Regions from separate parts of the Streptomyces sp. Root1310 genome, predicted to be linked through region 2. Evidence: riboswitches for the same ligand, from Rfam matches in the RefSeq annotation. Region 2 holds a riboswitch; each other region holds the start of a gene.

Region 1 (7,285 bases), on a different contig from region 2:
ACAGCGGTTCGTCGGCGGGCGGGTCCTGCGGGTCGTACGTACGGGCCGTGAAGCCCTTGGCGAAGCCGCCGTGGCTCTCCAGGAGGACCTGGGCGGGGGTACGCAGCCGGGCCGGCAGGATCAGGCCGGTGACGCAGCCGAGGCCGGGGTCGGCGGTGAAGGGCGCGGTGAGTTCCGTGAGCCAGCGCGGGTCCGCCACGACGTCGTCGTCGGTGAAGGCGATCACCTCGCCGTGGGCGGTCCCGACACCCTTGTTGTGCGCGACGGCAAGACCGGGCGCCGGTTCGGTGACGTACCGCACCCGCTCGGCGTACTTGCGTTCGACAAGGTCCCGGGTCTCGTCCGTCACGGGCGCGTTGTCGACGACGACGATCTCGAAGTCCGGATGATCCTGGGCGAGCAGCGAGTCGAGGGCGTGCGCGAGCTTCTCGGCGCGCTCACGCGTGGCGATGACGACCGTGGTGAACGGGACGGCGGCAGCCGAGGCGGTCTCGGCCGGAGCCGCGACGGTCTGGGCCGCGACGGTCTGGGCCGCGACGGTCTGGGCCACGACGGCTTGGGCCGCGACGGTCTGGGCCATGACGGTCTGGGCCATGACGGCCGGGGCCGTGGTGACCGGGCCGGCCCCTTCCCCGAGTTCCCCGGGCTCCGCGCGCTCCCCGGGCTCCGCGCGCTCCCCGGGCTCCGCGCGCTCCCCGGACTCCCCGCGCTTCGGGGAAGGCGGCCCGGGGGTGGCCCGGTCGCGCGTGGCCAGGTCCATGAGGACGGTCTTCGGGTCCGCGCCCCGCGGTACCGACCCGAGCAGCGTTCCGATCGGCCGTCCGCCCCTTCTGACCAGGACGAACACCTCGCCGGGCGTGACGGGCGGACTTCCCGGCCCCGGTCTGAGGACACCCCCGTCGTCCAGTTCCAGCTCGGCGACCTGCACCGGCTCGATGTCCAGGAACCTCTGTATCTCCTGCTGTGCACGTGCAGCGCGGTACATGAACCCCCCTTGTCTCACGCCCGTCATTCCGCCGGCCGGTGCCGCCCGTCACGGCCGGCGCAGTCGGCCCGCGCTCTTCAAGGTCCGTGCGGCCGCGGCGGCGAGCCTCGGCCGGCTGCGCACGAAGTGATGAGCCCGGCGGGACGGCTCACGGCCGAGCCAGTAGAGCGCGGCGCCCACCCCCGGACGCGACCACGCCCCCTCGTACACGGGAAGCTCCCCGGTCTTCAGCGAGTCCTTGTACTCGGCCGCGCCCCGCCCCAGGTCGAGCAGCCCGATGCCCTCGGCGGCGGACGACTCGGCCATCCGCAGGTGCAGCACCAGGCCCGGCGAGAACTTCGCCAACCCCGGTTCGTACGCGGGGAACCAGCAGGCCAGGACAGTCGACGAACGCAGTCCGAAGTGCGCGGCGATCGGTTGGTCACCGGCGTAGAGGACGGAGAGCGTGCCGGAGCACTCCGGCGCGCGGGTCTCGGAGAGCACGTGTACGAGCCGGGTGATCCACTCCTGTGCGAACCGGTCCCGGCGGCCGGTCCTGCGGTACTGCGCGGACTTCCACGCCATGAGCGTGCGCAGTGCGGCCGGATCGCGCTCGTCGAACACGAACCGCACCTCCCCGACCTGGCGGCCGAGCCTGCGCTCCTTGGCCAGCGTCGTCTTCAGGAACTTCGGCGACTGGGCGCGCAGCACGGACTCATAGGTCTCGTAACCCTTTTCGACGTCGATGACATAGGAGGCGTACTCCTCGGCCGCCTGCGGGACGAACAGCCCTTGCTCCGCCTCCAGGTTGTCGAAGGCGAAGCTCGACAGACCACACGCGCGCATCAGTTCGCCGGCCTCCAGCCCGAGACCCGGGGCCAGCACCGCGCCCTGCGCGTCCGAGACGCCGTACGCGAGGGCCTGGCCCTGTCCGAGCCGTCCCCGTTCGTGGGGCAGGAAGCCGACCGGCTCACGCCCCTCGTACACCACCGCCACCCGCGAGCGTGGCCGTACCAGGCCCACGGCGTCGGTGAACTCCGGTTCCATGAAGGGGTTTCGCGGCAGCGTCGACGCGCCACGCAGCGCGCGCCACCGCTCCCTCTCCCCCTCGCCGAGGTCCTGCGGCCTCAGCACACGAATGCGCCCACTGCTCAACCTGACCCCCCGATCAAGTCCCCCCTGGACACCTGGACGGTACCGCTCCATCCGGGCGTCGCGGTAGGTAGCGTCGTATGTTGTTGCCAACCGGTACAGAGGCCTTCAACCGTCCGCTACCCGGCGATGTGCCAGAAAGCCGTTTCATTGAGACGGTCGGCGACCAGTCGTGAGCCAGGCGTACAAGGGGAGTTGGCAGAACCGGACAGGACGTGGACGTCGTCCGGTTCGCGTCGAACCCGGGGGGCCCGGGATCCGTATTCTCTGATCATGGCCGCACCCACCGCATATGCCGCGCGCACCGCGTACTCCCTCATCGCCACCGACCTGGACGGGACGCTGCTCCGCGGCGACGACACCTTCTCCGACCGGTCCCTCGACGCGCTCGCGCGGGTGGCGGCCGCCGGCGCACGTCACCTGGTGGTGACGGGACGGCCCGCGCCCCGGGTGCGCCCCCTGCTCGACCGGCTGCACAGCAGGGGGCTCGCGGTGTGCGGGCAGGGCGCGCAGTTGTACGACGCCGGCGCGGACCGTCTGCTGTGGTCGGTCACGCTGGACCGGGAGCTGGCCGAGACCGCGCTCGGCAAGATCGAGGCGGAGGTCGGGCAGCTGTACGCGGCTGTCGACCAGGACGGTGTCGACGGACTGACGCTCATCGAGCCGGGCTACCGGATGCCGCACCCGACGCTGCCCGCCCTGCGTGTCGGCCGGCGCGACGACCTGTGGTGCGAGCCGATCAGCAAGGTGCTGCTGCGCCATCCCACGCTGTCCGACGACGAGTTGGCGTCGACGGCCCGCTCGGTGGTCGGCTCGCTGGCCACGGTCACCATGTCGGGGCCGGGCACGGTCGAACTCCAGCCCTGCGGGATCACCAAGGCGACGGGGCTGGCCCTGGCCGCCGAACGCCTGGGGCTGCGGCCCGAGGACACCGTCGCCTTCGGGGACATGCCCAACGACATCCCGATGTTCGACTGGGCGGCCCGGGGGGTCGCCATGGCCAACGCCCATCCCGAGCTCAAGGCGGTGGCCGACGAGGTGACGACATCGAACGAGGACGACGGCGTGGCCGTCGTCCTCGAACAAATGTTTCCGTAACCGGCTACCGGCTACCGGCTACCGGCTACCGGCTACGGGCTACGGGCGACCTCTACCGGCCACCGGTCGCCTGCCAACGCCTGTCGGCTGGCGACTACCGGCTGGCGGCTACTGGCTACCGGGCCGGCGGCCGCCGAGCCCCGGGCCCCGGCGGCCGCCAGCCGGTGACCGGCCGGCGGGACGGTCAGTACGCGCCGAACACGTTGTCGATCGAGCCGTAACGCGCGGCCGCGTAGTTGCAGGCGGCGGTGATGTTCGCGACCGGGTCGTACGAGTCCCACGACGTGCCGTTGACGTGGTAGGCGCGGAAGGTCGGGTCGATGACCTGCAGCAGCCCCTTGGACGGGATGCCCGCGGCCGCGTTGGAGTCCCAGAGGTTGATGGCGTAGGGGTTGCCGGAGGACTCGCGGATGACGTTGCGGTAGATGCCGTTGTACGTCCCCGGGATGCCGTGCTGCCCCATGACCTGGAGGGAGGCGCGGATCCAGCCGTCGAGGTTGTTGGCGTAGCCGAGGCTGGTGGCCGTGGAGACGGCCGGGGTCGCCGCGGAGGCGGTGGTCGCCCCGAGGACGGGGAGAGCGAGCACGGCCGCGCCGGTGGCGGCGACGGCGATCGTGCGGATGAAACGGTTGCGGCGCGGCTGAGCGGCAGCGGGCATGTCGAATTTCCTCTCCGGCGCCTGCGAGGTGAGCTGTCGGGTTCGGGCGGGAGCTGCCCGGTCGCGTCCTGACGGTCGCGGCTTTACCCCAAGCCGTACGGCCTGCCCGAAACGTCTTGTGTGTCCAAGACATCCGGAAATCCGTTTCGGCGACTTACCTGGTTCCCCCGCTCCTGCCGAGCGTTATCGATGGGTGTGCGGGCGGCGGCAGGATTCGGCGTTCCGCCCGACAGGCCGGGAACGTATGCGAGAGCACATGTCCGAAACAAGTACCGGATTCACAGATCACCCCTATTGACCTTGGTCTGTGGCCTATGGGGTGCTTGATCCTTTGTGGGTGCAAAGCTTCAACTTGCTTGAGGGGTGCGGAGAATCGGTGAAGGGGGGACCTGAGCCGGATCTTCGTGGGGAGTGAGCCAACTCACCAGCTTGCACAAGAGTGGCGAATCGGGCATTAGTCCCAACTCATCGTTAAAGCACCGGCGATGAGTGGTGGAGGGGGCGGAGGGGGATCGCCTCCCCTCGCGCCCGACGCGTCGCGGGGGAAGGGTGAGGAGAATGCGTGATCGTCGTCACGTGGGGAGAGGGGCGCGCGGGACCGTCGGCCCGACGGGAGACCCGGTCCGGGACATGAATCCCGGGTTCCCGGTAACTCTCTCCATGTCCGCTCATATGAGCTGATCAAAAACATATCGGGCGTGATCCGATACCGCCTGGCCTGCGGGGGCCTCCCGGGCGAGTCCATTCGAGCCCGCGGGACGTGGGGGCTATCGGTGATCGAAACGTGACCGGATACGCTGACTTGAGTGATGGCAGAGACCTATCGACAAACCGCGTAATCGCCAGTAGACACCAGCAGACAGGAGACCCCTCGTGACCGTCGTCGGGCCGTTCGGGCTGAGCGTGCGGGACCAGGCTCTGGAAGCCGATGTCCAGGCCGGATTGGCGGCTGTCGAGGAAGGCTTGCTCGAGGCCACCAAGAGCGCGGTCCCGTTCATCACGGAGGCCGCCCAGCACCTCGTACGCGCGGGCGGGAAGCGGTTCCGGCCGCTGCTCGTGGTGCTCGCGTCGCAGTTCGGGGACCCGTACGCGCCGGGTGTGGTGCCCTCGGCCGTCGTGGTGGAGCTGACCCACCTGGCCACGCTGTACCACGACGACGTGATGGACGAGGCGGCCGTGCGGCGCGGTGTGTCCAGCGCGAACAGCCGCTGGGGGAACTCCGTCGCCGTCCTCACGGGTGACTTCCTCTTCGCACGCGCCTCCCACATCCTGGCCGACCTCGGGCCCGAGGCGGTGCGGGTGCAGGCCGAGGCGTTCGAGCGGCTGGTCACCGGGCAGATCCTGGAGACCGCGGGGCCCACGGACGGACGGGACCCGGTCGACCACTACCTCGACGTGCTCGGCGGCAAGACGGGCTCGCTGGTGGCCGTGGCCTGCCGCTTCGGGGCGATGATGTCCGGCGCCGACGAGACGGTCGTCGACGTGCTCACGCAGTACGGCGAGCGGCTCGGCGTCGCCTTCCAGCTGGCGGACGACGTCCTGGACATCGCCTCGGACTCGCACGAGTCGGGCAAGACGCCGGGGACGGACCTGCGCGAGGGCGTTCCCACGCTGCCCGTGCTGAGGCTGCGGGAGCGGGCGGCGCGGCTGTCGCTGCCCGAGGACATCGCCCTGTGCGAGCTGCTGGACTCCGACCTGACCGACGACGCCCGGCACACCGAGGCACTGCAGGCGCTCCGGGCCCACCCGGCGCTGGAGCAAGCCCGCCGGGACACCGTGCGGTACGCGAAGGAAGCGCGGTCCGCGTTGGCGCCGCTGCGGGAGTGCGACGCGAAGGCGGCGCTGATGGAACTCTGCGACGCGGTGGTCCACCGGGCGGGCTGACCCCGGGGACCCCTACGGGTCGGATGCCGCCTCGTCACCTCCGTGTCATACCGCAGGCGTATGTGGAGTTGAGCCCTCGGGCTGACGCTTCCCCATGGCCGATTTGGTCAGATGGGAACCACGGAAAACACCACTCCTCACCGATTCGGGTGAGAATGGCGGCTTGGGGTGGGGACGTTCAGGCGCGAGATGACCAGCCGCCGCCGACGACGGAGGTAAGGCACACATGGCACCGAAGGCATCCGACGACACCACGACCGGCGGGGAGTCGACCGGCGCGGAAGCCGACGACCTGCGCCTCGGACGGCGCAAGGCCGCACGGTACATCGTCCCGGTCACCGTGATCGGTGTGGCGGCGGCGACGATCGGGCTGGTCCCGGCGCTCGCCGACTCCGGCGACCCCGACCTGCCGAAGATCACCGCACAGCAGCTCCTCGACAAGATCGCCGCTTCGGACGTGCAGCAGCTGTCCGGGACGGTGAAGATCAGCACCGACCTCGGGCTGCCCGACCTCGGCGGACTGGAGAGCGGGCTCCTCTCGGGGGCCACCCAGGGCGGTGACGGTTCGTCCGCCGACCCGTCCACCAAGCTCACCGAGCTCGCCTCCGGCACGCACACCCTGCGCGTCGCCGCCGACGGCCCGGACCGGCAGAAGCTCTCGCTGCTGGAGGACGCCGCCGAGTACAGCGTCATCCACAACGGCAAGGACGTCTGGGGGTACGACAGCGCCTCCAACGAGGTCTACCACTCGACCGCCGACGAGAACTCCGGCGAGGGCGCAGGCAAGGGCTCCGGCAAGGCGGAGACCCCCGTCCCCGCCACGCCCAAGGAGCTCACCGACGACGCCCTGAAGGCGGTCGACGACACGACCTCCGTGACCGTCGACGGCACCGTCCAGGTCGCCGGCCGTGACGCCTACAAGCTGCTGGTCAAGCCGAAGCAGTCCGGTTCCACGGTGGGCGCGATCAGTGTGGCCGTGGACGCGAAGACGGGTCTGCCGCTGAAGTTCACGCTGACCCCGGCGAGCGGCGGCGCAGCCGTCGTGGACGCGGGCTTCACCCAGGTCAGCTTCGCCAAGCCCGCCGCGTCCACCTTCGACTTCACCGCCCCTAAGGGCGCGAAGGTCACGGAGGGCGACGAGGCCGGGGAGAGCGCCCCCGGGCACCCGGGCAGGTCCGACGACCTCGCGAAGGACCTCGAAGGCCTCGAAGGCGCCGAAGGCGCCGAAGGCCCGGACGGACTCGACGGCCTCAATGTCCTCGGCGAGGGCTGGACGTCCGTCGCCGTCTTCGACACCGGTGGCGAAGGAATGCCCTCGGGCACGGAGGCCGGTGGCGACCTCGGCGGCTTCCTCGGCTCGTTCGGCGACAAGGTGACCGGCAAGTTCGGCTCCGGCACCGTCTTCTCCACCCGCCTGATCAACGCCCTGATGACGGACGACGGCAAGGTCTACGTCGGCGCGGTCACCAAGGACGCCCTGGTGAAGGCGGCGAACGCGGCGAAGTAGGCCGAGCGGCCAAGCATGCGGG
Region 2 (7,285 bases):
GTCGCCCCGCTCGACGCCGTGCAGTCCTTCGTCACCGACGCCGCCGCGGCGGATCCCGCCACCCATCCCGGCGGCCCGCAGACCCTGGACGCCCTGCGTGAGGCCGGCGTCGAGACCAGGCTCGCCTGAACCCGCTGGAGGAGACCCCGTGAAACCGCTGATGATCCTGGTCGCCGGCCCGTACCGCGCGGGCACCGGCGACGACCCCGCGAAGCTCGCGGCTCATGTGAGGGCCATGAACGAGGTCGCCCTCGTCCTGTTCCGGGCCGGGCATCTGCCCGTCACCGGCGAGGCGCTCGCGCTGCCCCTGCTGGAGGCGGCGGGTGGCGCCGCGCCCGGTGACCCGCTCTTCGACGAGCTCTTCCATCCCGTCGCCGAACGCCTGCTGGAGCGCTGCGACGCGGTGCTGCGCATCGGCGGCCCGTCGCAGGGCGCGGACCGGATGACCGAGCAGGCCCGCGCCCAGGGCAAGCCGGTCTACACCGACCTCGGCGCCGTCCCCGACGCCGCCGCCACCCTCCTCGAAGGCCGCCGATGACCGAGCACGTCGCCCCCTCACCCGCCCCCGCGTCCGGCTCCCACGACGCCCCGGCCCGCCATGTCCCGTCCCACGACGCCCCGTCCCGCCTCGCCCCCGGCACCCCCGGCATCGACGTCCCCGACCCCCGCGGCCGCACCGGACTCGACCGCCACGGACGCGACCTCACCGGCAACGACCGGGTCCGCGTGCTCGACGTCGAGGTCCTCGCCTGCGACTGGTCCGTCCTGCGCCGCACCACCTTCGACTACCGGCACAGCGACGGCCACTGGAGCCGTGAACTGCGCGAGACCTACGACCGGGGCGACGGCGCCACGATCCTGCTCTACGACCCCGACCGCCGTACCGTCCTGCTCACCCGGCAGTTCAGGCTGCCCGCGTACGTCAACGGGCATCCGGACGGCATGCTGCTGGAGGCCGCCGCCGGACTCCTGGACGGCGACGACCCGCGCGAGGCGATCCGCCGAGAGGCGGCCGAGGAGACCGGCCGGGCGGTGCACGACGTCGAGCACGTCTTCGACGCGTTCATGAGCCCCGGTTCGGTCACCGAGCGCCTCAGCTTCTTCGCCGCGCCCTACGACGCCTCCGCCCCCGGGGCCGACACGGCGGGCGTGGCCGCCGAGGGCGAGGACATCGCCGTCGTCGAACTCCCCTTCACCGAGGCCCTCGACCTCGTCCGCACCGGCGCGATCGCCGACGCGAAGACCATCATGCTGCTCCAGTGGGCCGCGCTGGACGGCCCGTTCGGGCCGTCGGCGGTCAGCCCACGCTCAGCCCGGTGAGGTCCGCCAGCGGCAGCGTGTGCTGCGTCTGCAGGACCTTCGCGCGCAGGTAGCGGACGTTGTGCGGGGTCGTGAAGACGCCGGTCGGGACACGGCCCTGGACGTCGATGCCCAGATCGCGCAACTGGCCCGCCTTGTCGGGGTTGTTGGACAGCAGGTCCAGGCTCGTGATGCCCAGGGCGCGCAGCATCTGGGCGGCGGCCGTGTAGTCCCGGTCGTCCTCGGGCAGGCCGAGCGCGGCGTTCGCCTCGTAGGTGTCGAGGCCCTGGTCCTGGAGGGCGTACGCGTCGAGCTTGTTGTAGAGGCCGATGCCGCGGCCCTCCTGACGGAGGTAGAGCAGGACACCGCCGGTCCCGGCTATGCGCTCGACCGCCTCGCGCAGCTGCGGACCGCAGTCGCAGCGGGCCGAGCCGAAGACATCACCGGTCAGGCACTCGGAGTGCAGCCGGACCAGGGGGGTGGCGCCGGGCACCGGCTCGCCGAGGACGACGGCGACGTGCTCCTGGCCGTCGACGAGGCCGTGGAAGGTGACCAGTTCGGCGTCGACGGAGTAGCCGTCGGGGAAGCGCAGCGGTACCCGGACGCGGGCGCGCGGGGTGGCGGCGGGGGTGTCGGGCATGCGGTCTCCCGGGTCCGGAGGACGGTGACAAGGCGGCGTCGGGCCGCCTTGTGCTTCAGATTTGAAGCAGATCCAACGAGTCGAGACCCTATCCCATGCTTTAAATTTGAAGCAACTGGTTTGTGGCGCCCCTCACGGGGCCCCGGTCGCAGGAGACCCGGTCACGAGGTGCCGGTCACGGGGGTACCGGTCGCGGGCTCCGGTCACGAGGTGCCGGTCACGGGGTTCCGGAGCAGGGTGACGAGCGGCGGCGCCACGGGAGGTCCTCCGGTGCCGTCTCGCCGCCGTCGCTCTCCTGGAACCCGCGTGCCACCTGCGTGAAGATGTCCTCCAGCTGTCCCACCTGCTCGGGGGTGAGCCGGTCGAAGAGCGCCGTGCGGACCGTCTCGACATGACCGGGCGCCACGTTCTCCAGCACCGTCGTGCCCTCGTCCGTCAGGACGGCGATGCTGCCGCGTTTGTCCTGGGGGCAGTCCTCGCGCCGGACCAGCCCGTCCTTCTCCAGCCGGGAGACCGCGTACGTCAGCCGACTGCGGGTGATCTTCAGCCGCTCCGCGAGGTCGGTCATCCGCAGCCGCCGCTCCGGGATGTCGGAGAGGTTGGCGAGGATGGAGTAGTACAGGTGGGGCATGCCGGCCTCCTGCTGGAGCTGCCGGTCGATCGCGTCCTCGAGGAGGAGGTAGCCGGCAACATACGCGCGCCAGGCGCGCTGCTCCTCGGGGGTGAGCCAGCGAGTCGTCATGCCCCCAGTGTAAGTTTGTTTCAAACTTGAACCAAGCCCTGCCCGTCATCCCAGGGAGAGCCGCGCCGATGCCGTACCCGTACGTCCTGCTGTCCGCCGCCGTCTCCCTCGACGGCTATCTGGACGACACCACGCCCGAGCGCCTGCTCCTCTCCAGCCGCGCCGACTTCGACCGCGTCGACGAGGTACGGGCCTCCGTCGACGCCATCCTCATCGGCGCCGGCACGATCCGCGCCGACAACCCCCGGCTCCTCGTGAACTCCCCCGAGCGCCGCGCCGCCCGCGTGGCCGCCGGACTGCCGCCGTACCCCCTCAAGGTCACCGTCAGCGGCTCCGGCGACCTCGACCCGGCGGCGAACTTCTGGCACACGGGCGGCGAGAAGATCGTCTACACGACGGAGAAGGGCGCCGAGCGGGTCCACGCGCTCGGCATCGCCGCGGACGCCGTCCCGCTCGGCACCGAACTGGACTGGCGCCGCCTCCTCGAACACCTCCATGACGTGCGCGGCGTACGGCGCCTCATGGTCGAGGGCGGCGGAACGATCCACACCCAGCTGCTGCGGCAGGGCCTCGCCGACGAACTCCAGCTCGTCCTCGCCCCGCTCTTCGTGGGCGACCCGGCCGCGCCCCGCCTGTTCGGGCCGGGCGGCTACCAGGGCGGACGCCTGCGCCTGGTGGAGACCCGGCGCATCGAGGACGTCGTCCTGAACCGTTACGAGCCCACCGCCCCCGGCGCCGGACCGCTGCCCGCCGCGGCCGACCGGCACTGGCTGGCCCTCGCCTGCGCACTCGCCGCCGACTGCCCGCCGTCGGAGACCGCCTTCAGCGTCGGCGCGGTGATCGTGGCGGCCGACGGCACGGAGCTGGCACGCGGTCACTCCCGCGAGGCCGGCGACCCGGTCGTGCATGCCGAGGAGGCCGCCCTCGCGAAGCTCGACCCCGCCGACCCCCGGCTGGCCGGCGCCACCGTCTACAGCAGTCTCGAACCGTGCGCGCGCCGCTCCTCCCGCCCGGCCCCCTGCGCCCGCCTCATCCTCGACGCCGGGGTGCGCAGGGTGGTCACGGCCTGGCGCGAGCCGGACACCTTCGTCACGGAGGCGGACGGAACCGGCCTGCTGACGGCCCGGGGCGTCGACGTCCTCGTGTTCCCGGAGTACGAGGAGCGGGCGAAGGAGCCGAACCGCCACCTCCTCTGAGGTCACCGGGGCCCCGCGAATCAACCGATGTGCTTTCTGCCCCGCCGATGGCGTACAGTTGTATTCATCGCCGCGGGGTGGAGCAGCTCGGTAGCTCGCTGGGCTCATAACCCAGAGGTCGCAGGTTCAAATCCTGTCCCCGCTACTGATTGACCGAAGGCCGGAATCCGAAAGGGTTCCGGCCTTCGGCGTTTCGTCGACCACTCCGACTACTTCGCCCCCTCCGACTGGTCCGACTGGTCCGGCAGCTCTGACAGCTCCGACGACTCCGACGGCTCTGACCCCTTCCTCACTCTTGGTGACCGGTCGACCGCCCTGCGCATAACAACTGGGTCACCATCAAAACCCGTGTGACTGACGAAGCGTTTCCGGGGCATGGCGAGGCGCGGCCAACTCGCCCGTTTTTCACCGCTGGTAGCCCAAAAGTCCAGGCCGGAAATGTTGTTGATCAAGAGGAACAGCTTGGAAACCCACCCCCGGGTCTATTAACGTTCGATAACGCAGCGCGGTCGTCCCAGCCGGCACCAGAGTCGGCTCCGTGCGGCATGTGCCGAATCCCGCAAGGGAACCGGGGAACCACCACCATGGGGTGAATCACGCGGAAGCCGTCGTGAACTCGCAGAGTCCACGACCGGTATACGCGCGTAGGAGACCTTCCCGCTCCGAACCCGTCAGCTAACCCGGTAGGCGACGGAAGGAAAGGAGTGCGCCCGCGTGGCGTCCAACCCGCCTGCCCCCGAGGCCCCGTACGTCCCCGGCCAGCGGTCCACCGAGACCTTCGGCTACGGCGACTACCGCACCGACGAGGGACCTTGGGAGGAGTGGAACCCCACCGCGGAGTCCACTCGCCCGGTACGCGGCAAGCACCGCGTCGCCAAGCAGCGCGGCGGCGGATTCGCCCGCAGCTCCACCGTTCTCGGCGTCGGCGTCATAGCCGCCGTCAGCGCGGGTGGGATGGCCAGCGCCAACACCGGCAAGGCCCCGGTCTCCATCTCGATGCCGGACCTGCCCAACGTGGGCTCGCTCATCACCGACGACGAGCCCGCCCCGGAAGCCGCCCCGGCCCTCGCCAGCTTCGGCTCCGAGGCCGCCGTGGACACCGAGGAGAGCGCCGCCGACGCCGGCGAGGCACTGCGCAGCCGGATCATGGCGCAGGCCGAGTCGCAGCAGTCCCAGGTCGAGGTCAAGGCCCTCGCCGCAGCGGCCAAGGCCGAGGCCGACGCCGCCGCCAAGGCCGAGAAGGAGGCGGAGGCCAAGGCCGCCGCCGCGAAGAAGAAGGCCGCCGAGGAAGCCGCCGCCAAGGCCGAGGCCGCGCGCCTCGCCGAGCTGGCCAAGCAGTACACGCTGCCGACCTCCTCGTACACCATCACCTCGACGTTCGGTCAGGCCGGTTCGCTCTGGTCCTCCGGCTACCACACGGGTCTCGACTTCGCTGCGCCGACGGGCACGCTCATCAAGGCCGTCCACAGCGGCACCATCACCGAGGCCGGCTGGGCCGGTTCCTACGGCTACCGCACCATCCTGACCCTGGACGACGGCACCGAGCTGTGGTTCTGCCACCAGTCGTCGATCAGCGTCAGCGTCGGCCAGAAGGTCGCCACCGGCGATGTGATCGGCCGGGTGGGCGCGACCGGGAACGTCACCGGGGCCCACCTCCACCTCGAGGTCCACCCCGGCGGCAGCGCCGACGGCATCGACCCGGCGGCCTGGCTGCGCGGCAAGGGCCTCAACCCCTGAGCCGTCCCTGCGGAGCCCCTGAGCCGTCCCTCCAGGAACCCTGAGTCTTTCGCTCGGCTTCCCCGAGCCGGTTCGTCCGGTCACCCTGATAGATCCTGATCCACCCCGAGCCACCCCGAGCCACCCTGATCCGAACAACAGCCCTGGCGCCCTCCGCGTCAGGGCTGCCGGTCTTGTGGCGCCATAGGTGCCGGTCTCTGCCGTCCATGGGTGCCGGTCGTAGGTGCCCGGTCGTAGGTGCCGGTCAGAGGTGTCGGACATACGTGCTGTTCACATGTTCTTCGCGTCACGCCCGGAATGGGCGGGCCGTCGGCGTCCGTTGACACGAAGCATGACTTCTCTACGCAAGCTCGGCTCCTCCGACCTCGAGGTCTTCCCGCTCTCTCTCGGCGGCAACGTCTTCGGCTGGACCGCCGACGAGACGGCCTCCTTCGCCGTACTCGACGCCTACGCGGCCGCGGGCGGCAACTTCGTCGACACCGCCGACTCCTACTCGGCGTGGATCGACGGCAACAGCGGTGGTGAGTCCGAGACCATCATCGGCAGGTGGCTGCAGACCCGGGGCAACCGCGACGACGTCGTGATCGCCACCAAGGTGAGCCAGCACCCCGAGTTCCCCGGCCTGTCCGCGGACAACATCAAGGCCGCCGCCGACGCCTCGCTGCGCCGTCTTGGCACCGACCACATCGACCTCTACTACACGCACTTCGACAAGCCCGAGGTGCCCGTCGAGGAGATCATCGGCGCGCTCGACGAACTGGTGCGGGCGGGCAAGGTGCGGCACATCGCCGCCTCCAACATCACGCCCGAGCGCCTCCAGGAGTCCCTGGAGTTCTCCGACCGTGAGGGCCTGGCCCGGTACGTCGCCCTCCAGCCCCACTACAACCTGGTCTCCCGCGACACGTACGAGGGCGGACTCCAGGACCTCGCCGCCGGCTTCGGCCTCGCCGCCGTCCCGTACTTCGCCCTGGCCGCCGGCTTCCTCACCGGCAAGTACCGGCCCGGGACGACCGTGCGGAGCGCCCGCGCGGCCGGCGCCGCCAAGCACCTCGACACGGAGCGGGGCCGCAACGTCCTCACCGCCCTGGACGAGATCGCCCGGGCCCATGACGCCCAGATCCCCACGGTCGCCCTGGCGTGGCTCGCCGCGCAGCCCACGGTGGCCGCGCCGATCGCCTCCGCGCGGACGGTCGAGCAGCTGCCGGCGCTGCTGGGGGTGGCGCGGCTGGAACTGACGGCGGAGGAGATCACCCGGCTGACCCGCGCCTCGGCCTGACGGCCTGACGACCTGACGGCCTGAGCCGGGCCCCGGCCCCGCCTGCCCCGGCCCGCGTTACTGGTGCGAGTGGGGGGCGGGGTACGGTCCCGCCGGATACCCGGCTCCGGGTCCGTGCGCGGGTCCGTGTCCGGGTCCGGGGACGTGTGTCGCGGGGTAGCCGTACCCGTACCCGTACCCGTACCCGTAGCCGATGCCGTACCCGTACGACGGCGCCGCCGGATTGCCGTACACCGGCGCCGTCGGACGGCCGAATCCGGCGCTCTGGGCCTGGCCGTGCGCCTGGCCGTGGGCGGGACCCTGGGCGTACCCGTACACCCCGGGGACCGGCCAGGGCGGCGCCGCCACCCGCACCGGCGGGGCCGTCATCCGGGCCGCGTGGTCCAGCGCGGGCC
Region 3 (7,285 bases), on a different contig from region 2:
GGCACTCGGTGTACCGCATGGCGGCCGGCGGGTCGTCGTTGCCCAGCGAGCCGAAGTTGCCGTGGCCGTCGATCAGCGGCACCCGCATGGAGAAGGGCTGGGCCATCCGCACCAGGGCGTCGTAGATCGACGCGTCGCCGTGCGGGTGCAGCTTGCCCATGACCTCGCCGACCACGCGCGCGCACTTCACATAGCCGCGCTCGGGCCGCAGGCCCATCTCGTTCATCTGGTAGACGATGCGCCGGTGCACCGGCTTGAGGCCGTCACGGGCGTCCGGCAGGGCGCGGGAGTAGATGACCGAGTACGCGTACTCGAGGAAGGAGCCCTGCATCTCGTCGACGACGTCGATGTCGAGGATCCGCTCCTCGAACGACTCGTCGGGCGGCGGGGTCTTCGTGCTGCGGCGGGCCATCGCTGCCGGCTCCTTGCTGGGGCGTGATACGGGATCTGACGCGGACCATTGTGGACCGTGGCACTGACAGCACGGGCGAGGACCCGGCGTCGGCCGTCCGGCCCGAACGCAGAGGCATCTCCTCCACGGCTGCCCGCAGGCTACGCGATCTCGCTCTCGGCGTATGTCGTCCGGGAACTTCGCGGACCGTCGGCACGCTTGCATACAGTGGCAGGACCGGCAGGAAAACCGCGGTTTCGACGACCGCGTCCGCGATCGGAAGGGACGTACATGCCCATGGGTCACACGGCCACAGCCCAGGCAGGCTCCGGGGGCCTGACAGCGACCGAGCACCGCCTGGCCAACGGCCTGCGCGTGGTGCTCTCGGAGGACCACCTGACCCCCGTGGCGGCGGTGTGCCTCTGGTACGACGTCGGTTCACGCCACGAAGTCAAGGGACGTACGGGCCTTGCTCACCTTTTCGAGCACCTGATGTTCCAGGGCTCCGGCCAGGTCAAGGGCAACGGACACTTCGAGCTGGTCCAGGGGGCCGGCGGCTCGCTCAACGGCACCACCAGCTTCGAGCGCACGAACTACTTCGAGACCATGCCCACCCACCAGCTGGAGCTCGCCCTCTGGCTGGAGGCCGACCGCATGGGCTCGCTGCTCACCGCGCTGGACGACGAGTCGATGGAGAACCAGCGCGACGTCGTCAAGAACGAGCGCCGTCAGCGCTACGACAACGTCCCCTACGGCACGGCCTTCGAGAAGCTGACCGCTCTGGCCTACCCGGAAGGCCACCCGTACCACCACACGCCGATCGGCTCGATGGCCGACCTGGACGCGGCGACCCTTGAGGACGCGCGCGCGTTCTTCCGGACGTACTACGCGCCCAACAACGCGGTCCTTTCCGTGGTCGGTGACATCGACCCGGAGCAGACGCTCGCCTGGGTCGAGAAGTACTTCGGCTCCATCCCCGGACACGACGGCAAGCCCGCGCCCCGTGACGGCGGGCTGCCCGACGTCATCGGCGAGCAGCTGCGCGAGATCGTCGAGGAGGAGGTGCCGGCCCGCGCGCTGATGGCCGCCTACCGGCTGCCCGAGGACGGCACGCGCGCGTGCGACGCCGTGGACCTGGCGCTCACCGTCCTCGGCGGCGGTGAGTCCTCCCGGCTGTACAACCGGCTGGTGCGCCGGGACCGTACGGCCGTCGCGGCCGGCTTCGGCCTGCTGCGGCTCGCCGGAGCGCCCTCCCTGGGCTGGCTGGACGTCAAGACGTCCGGAGACGTCGAGGTGCCCGTCATCGAGGCCGCCATCGACGAGGAGCTCGCCCGGTTCGCCGAGGAGGGGCCCACGGCCGAGGAAATGGAGCGGGCCCAGGCGCAGTTGGAGCGCGAGTGGCTCGACCGGCTCGGCACCGTCGCCGGCCGCGCCGACGAACTGTGCCGGTACGCCGTCCTGTTCGGCGACCCGCAGCTCGCCCTGACCGCCGTGCAGCGCGTGCTGGACGTGACGTCCGAGGAGGTGCAGGAGGTCGCCAAGGCCCGCCTGCGCCCCGACAACCGCGCGGTGCTCGTCTACGAGCCGACCGCCGCCGAAGCCCCCGCCGACCAGGACGAGAACGAGGAGGCGGCCCGGTGACCGAGCTCGCCACGATGGACTTCCACCCCCAGCCCCGGGCGGGCGAGGCCAAGCCGTGGGCGTTCCCGGCGCCCGAGCGCACCGCTCTCGCCAACGGCCTGACCGTGCTGCACTGCCACCGTCCCGGCCAGCAGGTCGTCGCCGTCGAGATCCTCCTCGACGCGCCCCTGGACGCCGAGCCGGCCGGCCTCGACGGCGTCGCCACGATCATGGCGAGGGCCTTCTCCGAGGGCACCGACAAGCACTCCGCCGAGGAGTTCGCCGCCGAACTGGAGCGCTGCGGCGCCACTCTGGACGCGCACGCGGACCACCCCGGTGTCCGGCTGAGCCTCGAAGTGCCGGCCTCGCGCCTGCCCAAGGGCCTCGGTCTGATCGCCGACGCCCTCAGGGCCCCCGCGTTCGCCGACAGCGAGGTCGAGCGCCTCGTCCGCAACCGCCTGGACGAGATCCCGCACGAGCTGGCCAATCCCTCCCGGCGCGCCGCCAAGGAGCTCTCCAAGGAGCTCTTCCCGGCCACCGCGCGGATGTCGCGGCCGCGCCAGGGCACCGTGGAGACGGTCGAGAAGATCGACTCCGCCGCCGTACGCGCCTTCCACGAGAAGCACGTGCGTCCCGCCACGGCCACCGCCGTGGTCGTCGGCGACCTCACCGGTGTCGACCTGGAGGCGCTCCTCGGCGACACCCTGGGCGCCTGGACGGGCTCCTCGGCCCAGCCGCGGCCCGTGCCGCCGGTGACCGCCGACGACGCCGGCCGGGTCGTCATCGTGGACCGTCCCGGCGCCGTCCAGACGCAGCTGCTGATCGGCCGGATCGGCGCCGACCGGCACGACCGTGTGTGGCCCGCTCAGGTGCTCGGCACGTACTGCCTCGGTGGCACCCTCACCTCCCGCCTGGACCGCGTCCTGCGCGAGGAGAAGGGCTACACCTACGGTGTCCGCGCGTTCGGGCAGGTCCTGCGGTCCGCCCCGGACGGCTCGGGCGCCGCGATGCTCGCCATCAGCGGCTCCGTCGACACCCCGAACACCGGTCCCGCTCTGGACGACCTGTGGAAGGTGCTGCGCACCCTCGCCGCCGAGGGGCTGACCGACGCCGAGCGTGACGTCGCCGTGCAGAACCTGGTCGGTGTGGCGCCGCTGAAGTTCGAGACCGCGGCGGCCGTCGCCGGAACGCTGGCGGACCAGGTCGAGCAGCACCTGCCCGACGACTTCCAGGCCACGCTGTACCAGCAGCTCGCCGCGACCGGCACGGTGGAGGCCACCGCGGCGGCCGTGAACGCCTTCCCGGTGGACCGCCTGGTGACCGTCCTCGTCGGTGACGCGGCCCAGATCAAGGAGCCGGTCGAGGCCCTCGGCATCGGCGAAGTGAAGGTCGTGCCCGCGGAGTAGGCAAAGGCCGTGTCCGCGGAGTAGGCGGCGGCACGCGCGTGTGGGGGCCCTGGTCGACCGAGCGTCACCAGGGCCTCCGTATGTCCGAATTGATGCGGAGGTTGCCCGTCTGCCCTGTGGGATGCGCTACAAAAACCGGGATCCGTTTGAGGATTGAAACCCGCGCCGCTTAGCTTCATCCGGACTGTTCGTCAGGCAGTGCGCCGCAGCCGCGGCACCGGACAGTCATCGCCGAGTCCCCGTACGGCGCGAGCCAGGGGAGCCGGGGACCCACTTGTGAAGTCCCTGGGGTGAATCGGACGCCCGCGCGTGAACGCGAGGGGGTCCGTAGGAGACCTTCCTGCTCCGAACCCGTCAGCTAACCCGGTAGGCGAGAGGGAAGGAAAGGACACACCCGACTTCATGGCGTTCACCTGCGCGCCCGGCAAGCATCGTCGTCCCGGCCGGATGCAGCGGACCACCGCTCGCGCGGCGGGCGTCGCGGCGCTCACCACCACCGGCGTGATGGCCACCGTCGCCGCCTCCCCGGCCCTCGCCGCCGAGCCCAGCCCCGAGCAGACCGGGCTGATCCCCGTCGTCACCGCCTCCGAGGCCGTCGCGGAGCAGGTCGACGACCAGGTCGCCGTGCAGAAGCACGCGGCCTTCGAGGAGGCCGCCCGGCAGGCCGCCGCCAAGAAGGCCGTGGAGGAGCGCGAGGCACGCGTGCGTGCGGCCCGCGAGGCCGAGCGCAAGCGCCTCAACACCTTCGTCTCGCCGATCACCGGCTCCTACGTGTCGACCAGCTACCAGGCCAGCAGCTCCCTGTGGTCCTCCGGCAGCCACACCGGCATCGACTTCCACGCGGCGAGCGGCACCACCGTGCACGCGGTCGGCATGGGCACCGTCGTCGAGGCCGGCTGGGGCGGGGCGTACGGCAACCAGATCGTCATCAAGATGAACGACGGGACGTACACCCAGTACGGTCACCTGTCGTCCATCGAGGTGTCGGTGGGCCAGCAGGTCACCCCGGGCCAGCGGATCGCCCTGTCCGGCGCCACCGGCAACGTCACCGGCGCGCATCTGCACTTCGAGGCCCGCACCACCGCGGAGTACGGCTCGGACATCGACCCGGTCGCCTACCTCCGCAACCACGGCGTGAACGTCTGACGACCCACGGCGACAGATCGTCTTGCCCCGGCCCTCCCGGCCGGGGCTTTCGCCGTTTTCGAGGCACTGCTGTCCAAAAAATATCCCTGGATTCCGGCCCGCCATCGGAAATCCCCGCTCATTGCAATAGAGTCACGGAACACACGTCAATCGTCGACGTTTCACGGGGATTAAGGCGGAGGTCCGTCATGCGTATTCCGGCGCACTCGGTGTGCACGGCCATTCGGGACGACATCGTCGCGGGTGTCTACGAGCGCGGCAGCCGCCTCACCGAGGAACTCCTCGCCCGCCGCTACGGCGTTTCCCGCGTCCCCGTCCGAGAGGCGCTGCGCACGCTGGAGGCGGAGGGCTTCGTCGTCACACGGCGGCACGCGGGCGCGTGCGTCGCCGAGCCGACCGAGCAGGAGGCCGCGGACCTGCTGGAGATGCGCATGCTCCTGGAGCCGCTCGGCGCCTCCCGGGCCGCCCAGCGGCGCACCGAGGCCCATCTGAAGGTGCTGCGCGGCCTCGTCCGGCTGGGCCAGGAGCGGGCCAGGCGGGGCAACAGCGAGGATCTGCGCTCCCTGGGGGGCTGGTTCCACGAGACGCTCGCCCAGTCCTCCGGAAGCCATGCCCTGACGTCGATGCTCACCCAGCTGCGCCACAAGATCGCCTGGATGTACGCGGTCGAGGCGCCGGGCAACCCCGTGGAGTCCTGGGCGGAGCACGGCGCGATCGTGGACGCGGTGGCGCGCGGCGACGGCGAGCGCGCGCGGGCGATCACGGCGCTGCACACCGAGCGCGCGACGGCCGCGCACCGGCTGCGCTTTTCCGGCGGTCCCGAGCGCGCCGACCGTGTGAGGACTTCGCAACCTCCCGTAAACATGACGGGTCTGCGGCATTAACACGAGGGCCGTATACAAAGAGGGGGATAATTCGCGGGGGATTATTTCTGCTGCCCGTGACGGGAAATGCGAAGGGCTCGCCCGATAATTCGGACGAGCCCTTCGGGGTTTAGCAGGACGACACCTTCGGAGTGGCGAACACCGCCACCGTCAATTGAGCTGCCCCGGCGACGCGCAACCGCTTCCGCGTGTGCGGCGGCGGTTCGGGCGGCAGGGGGCTGCGCGCTCAGACGGTCTCGGGGAGCTCCTCGAGACCCTCGGCGACCAGCTTCGCCAGGCGGTCGAGAGCGGCGTCCGCGCCGTCGGCCTCGGAGGCGAGGACGATCTCCTCGCCGCCCTGGGCGCCCAGGCCGAGAACGGCCAGCATGGAGGCCGCGTTGACGGGGTTGCCGTCGGCCTTGGCGATCGTCACCGGGATACCTGCGGCCGTGGCGGCCCGGACGAAGATGGAAGCGGGGCGGGCGTGAAGGCCCTCGGCCCAGCCGACGTTGACGCGGCGCTCAGCCATGTGATGCTGCCCTTCAGTGTTCAGGTTGTCTAGACCAGTGTTCCACACGTGAAGCGTGTGAGGGAGGGGTCGTGTGTCTCTTCCCGACGTGGTCGTCGGATCGCGGCCTCGATCCGACGTGCGTCCTCCACAGACTGCCTCGCGCCGTTGTCGTACGCGAGCCGTACTCTGGGCCCCATGCAGAGCGCGTCGGACCGGCACGAGTACCCCGCCCACTGGGAGGCCGACGTGGTGCTGCGCGACGGCGGCACCGCGCGCATCCGCCCCATCACCGTCGATGACGCCGAGCGCCTGGTCAGCTTCTACGAGCAGGTTTCGGACGAGTCGAAGTACTACCGCTTCTTCGCGCCCTACCCGCGCCTGTCCGACAAGGACGTCCACCGCTTCACGCACCACGACTTTGTGGACCGGGTGGGACTCGCGGCCACGGTCGGCGGCGAGTTCATCGCCACCGTACGCTACGACCGCATCGGTGCCGACGGCATGGCCGCCTCGGCCCCGGCCGACGAGGCCGAGGTCGCGTTCCTCGTCCAGGACGCCCACCAGGGCAGGGGTGTCGCCTCCGCGCTGCTCGAGCACATCGCGGCCGTGGCGCGCGAGCGGGGCATCCGCCGCTTCGCGGCCGAGGTGCTCCCCGCCAACAACAAGATGATCAAGGTGTTCACGGACGCCGGGTACACCCAGAAGCGCAGCTTCGAGGACGGCGTCGTGCGCCTGGAGTTCGGCCTCGAACCCACCGAGCGCTCAGTCGCCGTGCAGCGCGCGCGGGAACAGCGCGCCGAGGCGCACTCCGTGGGGCGGCTGCTGGCGCCCGGTTCCGTGGCCGTCGTCGGCGTCGGCCGCAGCCCCGGCGGCGTCGGCCGCAGCGTCCTCGGCAACCTCCGCGAGGCGGGCTTCACCGGGCGGCTGTACGCCGTGAACAAGGCCTTCCCCGAGGATCTGAAGGAACTGGACGGGGTGCCCGCCCACCGCTCGGTGCGCGACATTGCGGAGCCCGTCGACCTCGCGGTCGTCGCCGTCCCCGCAGAGCAGGTCCCCGAGGCCGTCGTCGAGTGCGGCGAGCACGGCGTGCAGGGACTCGTGGTCCTCTCCGCCGGCTACGCCGAGAGCGGTCCCGACGGGCGGGAGCGCCAGCGCGAACTCGTGCGGCACGCACGCGCGTACGGCATGCGGATCATCGGCCCCAACGCCTTCGGAGTCATCAACACCTCCCCGCAGGTGCGGCTGAACGCCTCGCTGGCCCCGGAGATGCCGAGACCCGGCCGGATCGGCCTGTTCGCCCAGTCCGGCGCCATCGGCATCGCCCTGCTGTCCCGCCTCCACCGGCGTG
Region 4 (7,285 bases), on a different contig from region 2:
AGATCCCGTCGGCCACCCGGGACGTGCACAGCGTCGCCGCCATCGTCAGATAACCGCCGGTCAACGCCTTGCCGACGCACATCACATCCGGACTCACCGCGGCGTGCTCCGCGGCGAACAGCGCGCCCGTGCGCCCGAACCCGGTCGCGATCTCGTCGAACACCAGCAGCACGTCGTGCGCGTCGCACGCCTCGCGCAGCACCCGCAGATAGCCGGGGGAGTGGAACCGCATCCCGCCCGCGCCCTGCACCACCGGCTCCACGATGACCGCGGCCAGTTCGTCGGCGTGCCGCTCGATCGTCTCGCGCAGCAGTTCGGCGTACGCCTCCTCGAACTCCACCGGCGGCGGGCCCACGAAGACCTGCCGGGGCAGCACCCCGGTCCACAGGTCGTGCATCCCGCCCTCGGGATCGCACACGGACATCGGCTGCCAGGTGTCGCCGTGATATCCGCCGCGCCAGGTCAGCAGGCGTCGCTTGGCCGGGCGGCCCAGCGAGCGCCAGTACTGGAGGCACATCTTCACCGAGACCTCGACCGACACCGAACCGGAGTCGGCGAGGAAGACATGCTCCAGACCCTCGGGCGACATGTCGACAAGGTGCTTCGCCAGACGTACGGCGGGCTCGTGGGTGAGACCGCCGAACATCACATGACTCATCCGGCCCAGCTGCTCGCGCACGGCCTCGTTGAGCACCGGGTGGTTGTAGCCGTGGATCGCCGACCACCAGGACGCCATGCCGTCGACCAGGTCATCCGAGCCGTCCGCGGGCCGCAGCCGTACCCCGCTTGCCGACTCCACGACGAGCGGTTCGGCCCGGCCGGGCATGGGACCGTACGGATGCCACACGTGCCGCCGGTCCAGCTCCAGCAGCTCGGGCACCCCCAGCCGGGGCCGCTCAGGCATTGGGCGCGAGATCGGTACCGGCGCCCCGTCGGCGCACGGCGACCAGGTCCGTACGGGCCTCGCCGACCGCCGCGGCCGGGGCCACGGCCGGGGTCGGCTCAGCGGCCGCGGCCGACGCCGGCGCGGAGCCGCACACACCGCCGCCCGCCTGCGAGCCGCACCCGGCGTCCTCGTGCGAGCCGCACCCGCCGCCCGAGTGCGAGCCGCAGCCACCGCCCTCGTGGGACCCGCAGCCCCCGGCCGCCGTCGCCCGGTGCTCGGGCAGGGTGACCTGTCCCGCGCCCTCCACCTCGAAGCCGGCGTCCGCGATCATCTCCAGGTCGGCCTTGCCGGCCTGGCCCTCGGTCGTGAGGTAGTCGCCCAGGAAGATGGAGTTGGCCAGGTGCAGGGCGAGCGGCTGCATGCTGCGCAGATGGACCTCGCGGCCGCCCGCGATGCGCACCTCGACGTCCGGGCAGACGAACCGCACCATCGCCAGGATGCGCAGACAGCGCTGCGGGGTGAGGTTCCACTCCTTGGCGAGCGGGGTGCCCTCGACCGGGATGAGGAAGTTCACCGGAACCGAGTCCGGGTCCAGCTCGCGCAGCGAGAAGACGACGTCCACCAGGTCCTCGTCGGACTCGCCCATGCCGGCGATCAGACCCGAGCACGCGGACAGACCCGCCGCGTGCGCCTTCTGCACCGTGTCCACCCGGTCGGCGTACGTGTGCGTGGTCGTGATCTCCCCGTACGTGCTCTCGGACGTGTTCAGGTTGTGGTTGTAGGCGTCGGCGCCCGCCTCGCGCAGCCGTTCGGCCTGGCCGTCGGAGAGCAGGCCGAGACAGGCGCAGACCTCGACGCCCTCGTTCTGGTCCTTGATCGCCTTGATGGTGCCGGCGACCCGGTCGACGTCACGGTCCGTCGGACCACGCCCGGACGCCACCAGGCAGACCCGCTTGGCGCCGCCCGCCAGCCCGGCCGCCGCCGCCTGCGAGGCCTCTTCCGGCTTGAGCCAGGTGTACTTCAGGATCCCGGCCGTGGAGCCGAGTCGCTGGGAGCAGTAGGAGCAGTCCTCGGGGCACAGCCCCGACTTGAGGTTGACGAGGTAGTTGAGTTTCACCCGTCGCCCGAACCACTGCCGGCGCACCCGGCCGGCCGCGGCCACCACGTCCAGCACGTCGTCGTCGGAAGTGGCCAGCACGGCCAACGCTTCCTCGCGGGTCGGCAGCTCGCGCCGAAGCCCCTTGTCCACCAGCGTGTTCAGCAGGTCCATGAGAGCCGATCCTGTCCTACGCACCCGCTCCGGGCCAAGGTAGGGATCGCACAACACACCGGGTTCGACGTGTGGGTATTGCCACACCGTGGGTGGGCGGTCGGGCCGCTAGTGTCTGTCCGCTACCTACAAAAGCCCGGAGGACCCATGGCGTTCGGCTGGATCGACGAGCAGGCGGAGCTGCGGCGCCGGGCCGGACTCGTACGGACACTGCGGCCCCGCCCCGCCGACTCGCCGCTCCTGGACCTGGCGAGCAACGACTACCTGGGCCTGGCCCGCCATCCCGAGGTCACGGAGGGGGCCGCGGCGGCCGCCAGGACCTGGGGCGGCGGTGCCACCGGTTCCCGGCTCGTCACGGGCACCACCGAGCTGCACGGCGAGCTGGAGCGGGAGCTCGCCGAGCACTGCGGCTTCGAGGCCGCCCTCGTCTTCTCCTCCGGATACGCCGCCAACCTGGCCGCGGTCACCGCGCTGGCCCCGCACGGGTCGCTCATCGTCTCCGACGCGGGCAACCACGCCTCGCTCATCGACGGCTGCCGGCTGGCCCGCGGCACCACGCAGGTCGTGGGGCACGCCGATCCGGACGCGGTGCGCAAGGCGCTCGGCACACACGACGGCCCGGCCGTGGCCGTCTCCGACACGGTCTTCTCGGTCGACGGCGACGCCGCCCCGCTGGCCGCGCTGGCGGCCGCCTGCCGGGAGCACGGCGCCGGACTGGTCGTCGACGACGCCCATGGGCTCGGTGTACTGGGGGACGGCGGCCGGGGCGCTCCGTACGCGTCCGGTCTGGCGGGTGCCGACGACGTCGTCGTCACGGTCACGCTGTCCAAGTCGCTGGGCAGCCAGGGCGGCGCGGTGCTGGGTCCCGCGCGGGTGATCGAGCATCTGGTGAACGCGGCCCGGACCTTCATCTTCGACACGGGCCTCGCCCCGGCGGCGGCGGGGGCGGCGCTGGCCGCCCTCAGGCTGCTGCGCCGGGAGCCGCAGCGCGCGGCACGCGCGCGTGCGGTGGCGGGCGAGCTGCACGCGCGCCTGACGGCCGCGGGTCTGGCGGCGGTGCGTCCGGACGCCGCGGTCGTCTCCGTGCGTGCGCCGTCCCCGGAGGGGGCGCTGCGCTGGGCGGCGGACTGCCGGTCGGCAGGCCTGGCCGTGGGCTGCTTCCGTCCTCCCTCCGTGCCCGACGGCATCTCACGCCTCAGGCTGACCGCGCGTGCGGACCTCTCCGGGGCCGAGCTGGAACGCGCTGTACGGGTGATCGGCGAAACACGACCATGAGTCGGCGTGACACGGCCGTGGACCGCCTCTGACTACTGCGGTGCGGTCAGCGGACCCGTGAAAAGACGGCCGTGAAGCCCGACCAGCTCTCGGGGGAGAAGAGCAGAGCGGGTCCGGCCGGGTCCTTGGAGTCGCGGACGGCGAGCAGACCGGCCCAGGGGCCGGAGGTCGGCCGGGCCGTCTCCACACAGTTGTTCGCTCCCGTGCTGTAGCTGCTGCGCAGCCATCGCACATCGGGGAGACGGTCGGGATCGGTACTGGAAGGTACGTTCCGCGGTGGTGCGGACATGGTGCCTCCTTACGCGCCGTCGGCTATCGCGGCGATGTAATCCGATGAGTCCCCGGGCGAAAGGGCGTGCGCCCGAAGGGCGTTGAAGGCCTCGGTGTAGGCCTGGAGGTCTTCTTTCCGTTCGAGATAGAGGCTACTCGTCAAGTGGTCGAGAACGACAACATCCAGATCAGAAGTGCGCGAAAATGAGAAGATAACGAAAGGGCCGGTTACCCCGATATGCGCTCCGGCGGCGAACGGCAGCACCTGGAGCCGAACTTGGGGCAATCGGGCGGCTTCCACGAGCCGGCCGAGCTGTCGCGCCATCACCTCGGGCCCGCCCACCTCCCGTCGCAGCACCGCCTCGTCGAGCACCGCGCACAGTTCCAGCGGCGGCTGCGCACGCAGCACGTCCTGGCGGGCCAGCCGCACCTCCACCAGGGTGTCGAGCTGGTCCTCGGCGCCGCCGTCCACGGATGCCCTGGTCACCGCCCGCGCGTACTCGGGCGTCTGCAGCAGCCCCGGTACCACTGTCGTCTCCAGGGTGCGCATCGCGCTCGCCTGTGACTCCAGACTGATGAAGTCCCGGTAGGTGGGCGGCAGCACCCCGCGGTAGGCGTGCCACCAGTGGTCCCGGCCGCCACTGCCGTCGTCGCCCGCCAACGCCAGCATCAGCTCCCGCAGTTGCGGATCCTCGACGCCATAGGCGTCGAGAAGTAACCGCACATCGGCCGGTTTCGATCCACTGATGCCGGTCTCGATGCGGCTCACCTTGGACTGGTGCCAGCCCACGAGCCGGGCCGCCTCACCACTGGTGAGACCCGCCTGGGCGCGCAGATTGCGCAGTTCGGCGCCCAGCTTCCGGCGGCGCACCGCGGGACCGTGCTGCATGGGCTCCTCCTTACTCCTATCGGGCCGACCAAATACGCTCTGCCGTCGCAGAGTTCACCGCATCGGGCGACAGATATATGCATATCTTGGTGGATCCCACCCGTGACCGGCGCGGTAATGGCAGTCTGGCGGAGAAGCACCAGTCCGGGACCGTACTCGAACCATCCGCACCGTGTCGGGCTCCCGGTCCCGTGGGAAAGGGTCGACGTCGCCATGGCAGATCACCTGGAAGCATCCGTCACTCTGCCGAGCGATCCCGCCTCGGTCTACGCGGCTCGCGTATTCGTGGCCGGCGCTCTCGGGGAATGGGGCCTGCCGGCGGACGCGGAGATGGCCGACGCCGTCCGGCTGATCGTCTCGGAACTCGCCACCAACGCCGTACAGCACACCTTCGGGCAGTCACCCACCTTCACGGTGGACCTGGTCCTCGACCGTGACGAACACCTGCGCGTCGGGGTCACCGACAGCCACCCGCGCTTCCCGAAACGACTGCCGGCCGCCGTCCAGCAGGACAACGGCCGAGGGATGGTGATCATTCGATGGCTGACCGCGGAGTGCGGCGGCAGGCTGAGAGTGCGGCCCACCCGGGAGGGGGGCAAGACGGTCACCGTCGAGCTCCCGTGGGCCGTCCCGGCGGCGGAGCCGGTGGCCGGTGCCCTGACGGCCCCGGCGGAGGGAGAGCTCCCGGGGCGGTGAAGGCGCGTCAGGACGCCCCCACCACCCCGGGAAACCGGCCCGTGACCCGGGCAGGCCCAGGCCCTAGCGGACCCGCCCGTACCAGACGCTCTTGGTCCAGATCTTCTGGAGCTTCACCACGTCGCCGGTCTTAGGCGAGTGCCAGATCTTGCCCTTACCCGCGTAGATCCCGACGTGGTAGACGTTCGACCCCGAGTGGAAGAACACGAGGTCGCCTGCCTTACGGCTCGACGCCTTGATGTGCTTCGTCTTGTTGTACTGCTGGGACGCCGTCCGGGGCAGGCTCTTGCCCGCCTTCTTGAACGAGTACAGCGTGAGCCCGGAGCAGTCGAACCTCTTCGGTCCGGTGGCCCCGTACTTGTAGGGGGCACCCTTCTTGGAGGCCGCGATCTGGAGCGCCTTCGTCGCCGGTGTGGCGGCCGCGGCGTCGGGGGCGAGCCCCGGGACCACGACCGAGCCGCCGACGGCGGCGATGGCGAAAGCCGAGGCCGTACCGGCCCGGGCCATGAGCGACGGGACACGATTGAGCGCAGTCATGCGCAACCCTTCGTCAGCCGCCTGTGAAGGATGACCTGTCGGATTCGGGCTGGCGAAGTTGCCCGGCCGCTGCTGCGGCTTCACCCCAAGGGCTGCTCGGCCCGGCCATGGCGTGACCGTTCCGGCGACCCGTCGTGCCTGGGTCCTCCACTCCTGCCGATGCACTCCTGTCGACCGGTCATCCGGGCGGCGGCAGGACTCGGCGTCCGCCCGGACCGCCCCGCCGCTTGTGGCGGGGGCTTGTCGTCAGTCAGGGATCTTGGCTCACCGATGTCCGAAAATCCCAACGGAACCGGGGATTTGTGGGGTTACTCACCACTCACCCGTTCGGGTGGACACCCTGATGGGCGATCAGGTGTCAAGGCACCTCAGGGGCTCCCACCAGCGGTGGAGCCCGTTATTCCGCCCGAAGAGCGCCCTTTTGCGCAACCGCAAGGGGGTCGGGGGAACAGTAGACGCTCCGCTGAACGGGGGTACCTCTTCTGGGCCGTTTCAACTCCGGTCCGGTCGTCACGTCCTGAGCGCGAGGGGTCCGGACCGGAGGTGGATCCGGCGGGTCAACTGTCGGAGAGCGGGGGCAGCGTGACCCGCCCGGTGCGGCGCTCGCCGTCCAGGACGCGCAGCGCCCGCGCGAGCGTCGGCGCGTGCAGCTCGCTCTCGCCCCGCTGGTGCATCCGCGCCAGCGCGTCGCGCAGCGCGGTCGCCTTGGTCACCAGGGCCTGGGCGGCGCGCAGTCCGCGATAGGTGTCGCCGTGATGGGCGGGGTTGATCCGGCCGAGCAGGTCGACCACGTCGAGGTAACCGTCGATCAGCTCGGCCTCCGCGCGGGTCAGCGCGGGCAGCGGCGGCAGCTCGGGCACCATCGGCCGCTCACCTCCCGCCGGGCGCGCCGGCCGAGGCCTTGCGGCTGGGGATGATCCCGTCCACCAGGCCGTACTCCAGGGCCTCCTGGGCGGTGAGGAACCTGTCCCGCTCGATGTCCGCGGTCACCTGCTCCGGCGTCCGCCCGGTGTGCCGTACGAGCATCTCCTCCAGGCTCGCGCGGACGCGGGCCAGCTCCTCGGCCTGGATCGCCAGGTCACTCGCCTGTCCCTGGACGGGCTCGGGCAGGGACGGCTGGCGGATCGTCATCCGCGCGCCCGGCAGGGCGTAGCGCTTGCCCGGCGTGCCCGCCGCCAGCAGCACCGCCGCGGACGAACCCGCCTGGCCCAGGCAGGTGGTCTCCACGTCACAGGTGACGTACCGGATCGTGTCGTAGAGGGCCGTCATCGCGCTGAAGGAGCCGCCGGGGGAGTTGATGTACAGCGCGATGTCCCGGTCCGGGTCCTTGTGTTCGAGGTACATGAACTGGGCCATCACGTCGTTCGCCGAGATGTCGTCGACCGGCGTCCCCAGGAAGACGATCCGCTCCTCCAGCAGCTTCGAGTACGGATCCGTCGTCCGGTGTCCGTAGCTGGTGCGC

What was found. A riboswitch is a leader RNA that binds a small molecule or an ion and turns the genes downstream of it on or off. The one in region 2 is predicted to bind cyclic di-AMP.
Positions count from the first base shown of each region.
Region 1: it holds a riboswitch for cyclic di-AMP, as region 2 does, so the genes downstream of both, ASD48_RS18865 (transglycosylase SLT domain-containing protein) here and ASD48_RS38305 (M23 family metallopeptidase) in region 2, are expected to answer to the same signal.
Region 3: it holds a riboswitch for cyclic di-AMP, as region 2 does, so the genes downstream of both, ASD48_RS33830 (M23 family metallopeptidase) here and ASD48_RS38305 (M23 family metallopeptidase) in region 2, are expected to answer to the same signal.
Region 4: it holds a riboswitch for cyclic di-AMP, as region 2 does, so the genes downstream of both, ASD48_RS14250 (C40 family peptidase) here and ASD48_RS38305 (M23 family metallopeptidase) in region 2, are expected to answer to the same signal.

Region 1 is NZ_LMEQ01000012.1:162,317-169,601, forward strand. It holds gene ASD48_RS18850 (glycosyltransferase) at 1-985, opposite strand, end outside; gene ASD48_RS18855 (GNAT family N-acetyltransferase) at 1,034-2,098, opposite strand; gene ASD48_RS18860 (HAD family hydrolase) at 2,390-3,214, shown strand; gene ASD48_RS18865 (transglycosylase SLT domain-containing protein) at 3,399-3,872, opposite strand; cyclic di-AMP (ydaO/yuaA leader) riboswitch at 3,876-4,102, opposite strand; gene ASD48_RS18870 (polyprenyl synthetase family protein) at 4,746-5,756, shown strand; gene ASD48_RS18875 (DUF2092 domain-containing protein) at 5,983-7,263, shown strand.
Region 2 is NZ_LMEQ01000033.1:456,031-463,315, forward strand. It holds gene ASD48_RS38270 (DeoR/GlpR family DNA-binding transcription regulator) at 1-129, shown strand, start outside; gene ASD48_RS38275 (hypothetical protein) at 161-538, shown strand; gene ASD48_RS38280 (NUDIX domain-containing protein) at 535-1,320, shown strand; gene ribA (GTP cyclohydrolase II) at 1,298-1,939, opposite strand; gene ASD48_RS38290 (MarR family transcriptional regulator) at 2,157-2,681, opposite strand; gene ASD48_RS38295 (dihydrofolate reductase family protein) at 2,750-3,877, shown strand; tRNA gene ASD48_RS38300 (tRNA-Met) at 3,949-4,022, shown strand; cyclic di-AMP (ydaO/yuaA leader) riboswitch at 4,416-4,584, shown strand; gene ASD48_RS38305 (M23 family metallopeptidase) at 4,592-5,614, shown strand; gene ASD48_RS38310 (aldo/keto reductase) at 5,946-6,890, shown strand; gene ASD48_RS38315 (PrsW family intramembrane metalloprotease) at 6,948-7,285, opposite strand, start outside.
Region 3 is NZ_LMEQ01000032.1:125,798-133,082, forward strand. It holds partial or broken gene ASD48_RS33815 (DNA topoisomerase IV subunit A) at 1-412, opposite strand, end outside; gene ASD48_RS33820 (pitrilysin family protein) at 683-2,032, shown strand; gene ASD48_RS33825 (pitrilysin family protein) at 2,029-3,417, shown strand; cyclic di-AMP (ydaO/yuaA leader) riboswitch at 3,637-3,805, shown strand; gene ASD48_RS33830 (M23 family metallopeptidase) at 3,820-4,563, shown strand; gene ASD48_RS33835 (GntR family transcriptional regulator) at 4,752-5,447, shown strand; gene ASD48_RS33840 (HPr family phosphocarrier protein) at 5,674-5,955, opposite strand; gene ASD48_RS33845 (bifunctional GNAT family N-acetyltransferase/acetate--CoA ligase family protein) at 6,133-7,285, shown strand, end outside.
Region 4 is NZ_LMEQ01000005.1:124,149-131,433, forward strand. It holds gene ASD48_RS14220 (adenosylmethionine--8-amino-7-oxononanoate transaminase) at 1-904, opposite strand, end outside; gene bioB (biotin synthase BioB) at 897-2,156, opposite strand; gene ASD48_RS14230 (8-amino-7-oxononanoate synthase) at 2,304-3,431, shown strand; gene ASD48_RS14235 (DUF397 domain-containing protein) at 3,478-3,720, opposite strand; gene ASD48_RS14240 (helix-turn-helix transcriptional regulator) at 3,730-4,590, opposite strand; gene ASD48_RS14245 (ATP-binding protein) at 4,804-5,286, shown strand; gene ASD48_RS14250 (C40 family peptidase) at 5,350-5,823, opposite strand; cyclic di-AMP (ydaO/yuaA leader) riboswitch at 5,827-6,038, opposite strand; gene ASD48_RS14255 (hypothetical protein) at 6,381-6,686, opposite strand; gene ASD48_RS14260 (ATP-dependent Clp protease proteolytic subunit) at 6,694-7,285, opposite strand, start outside.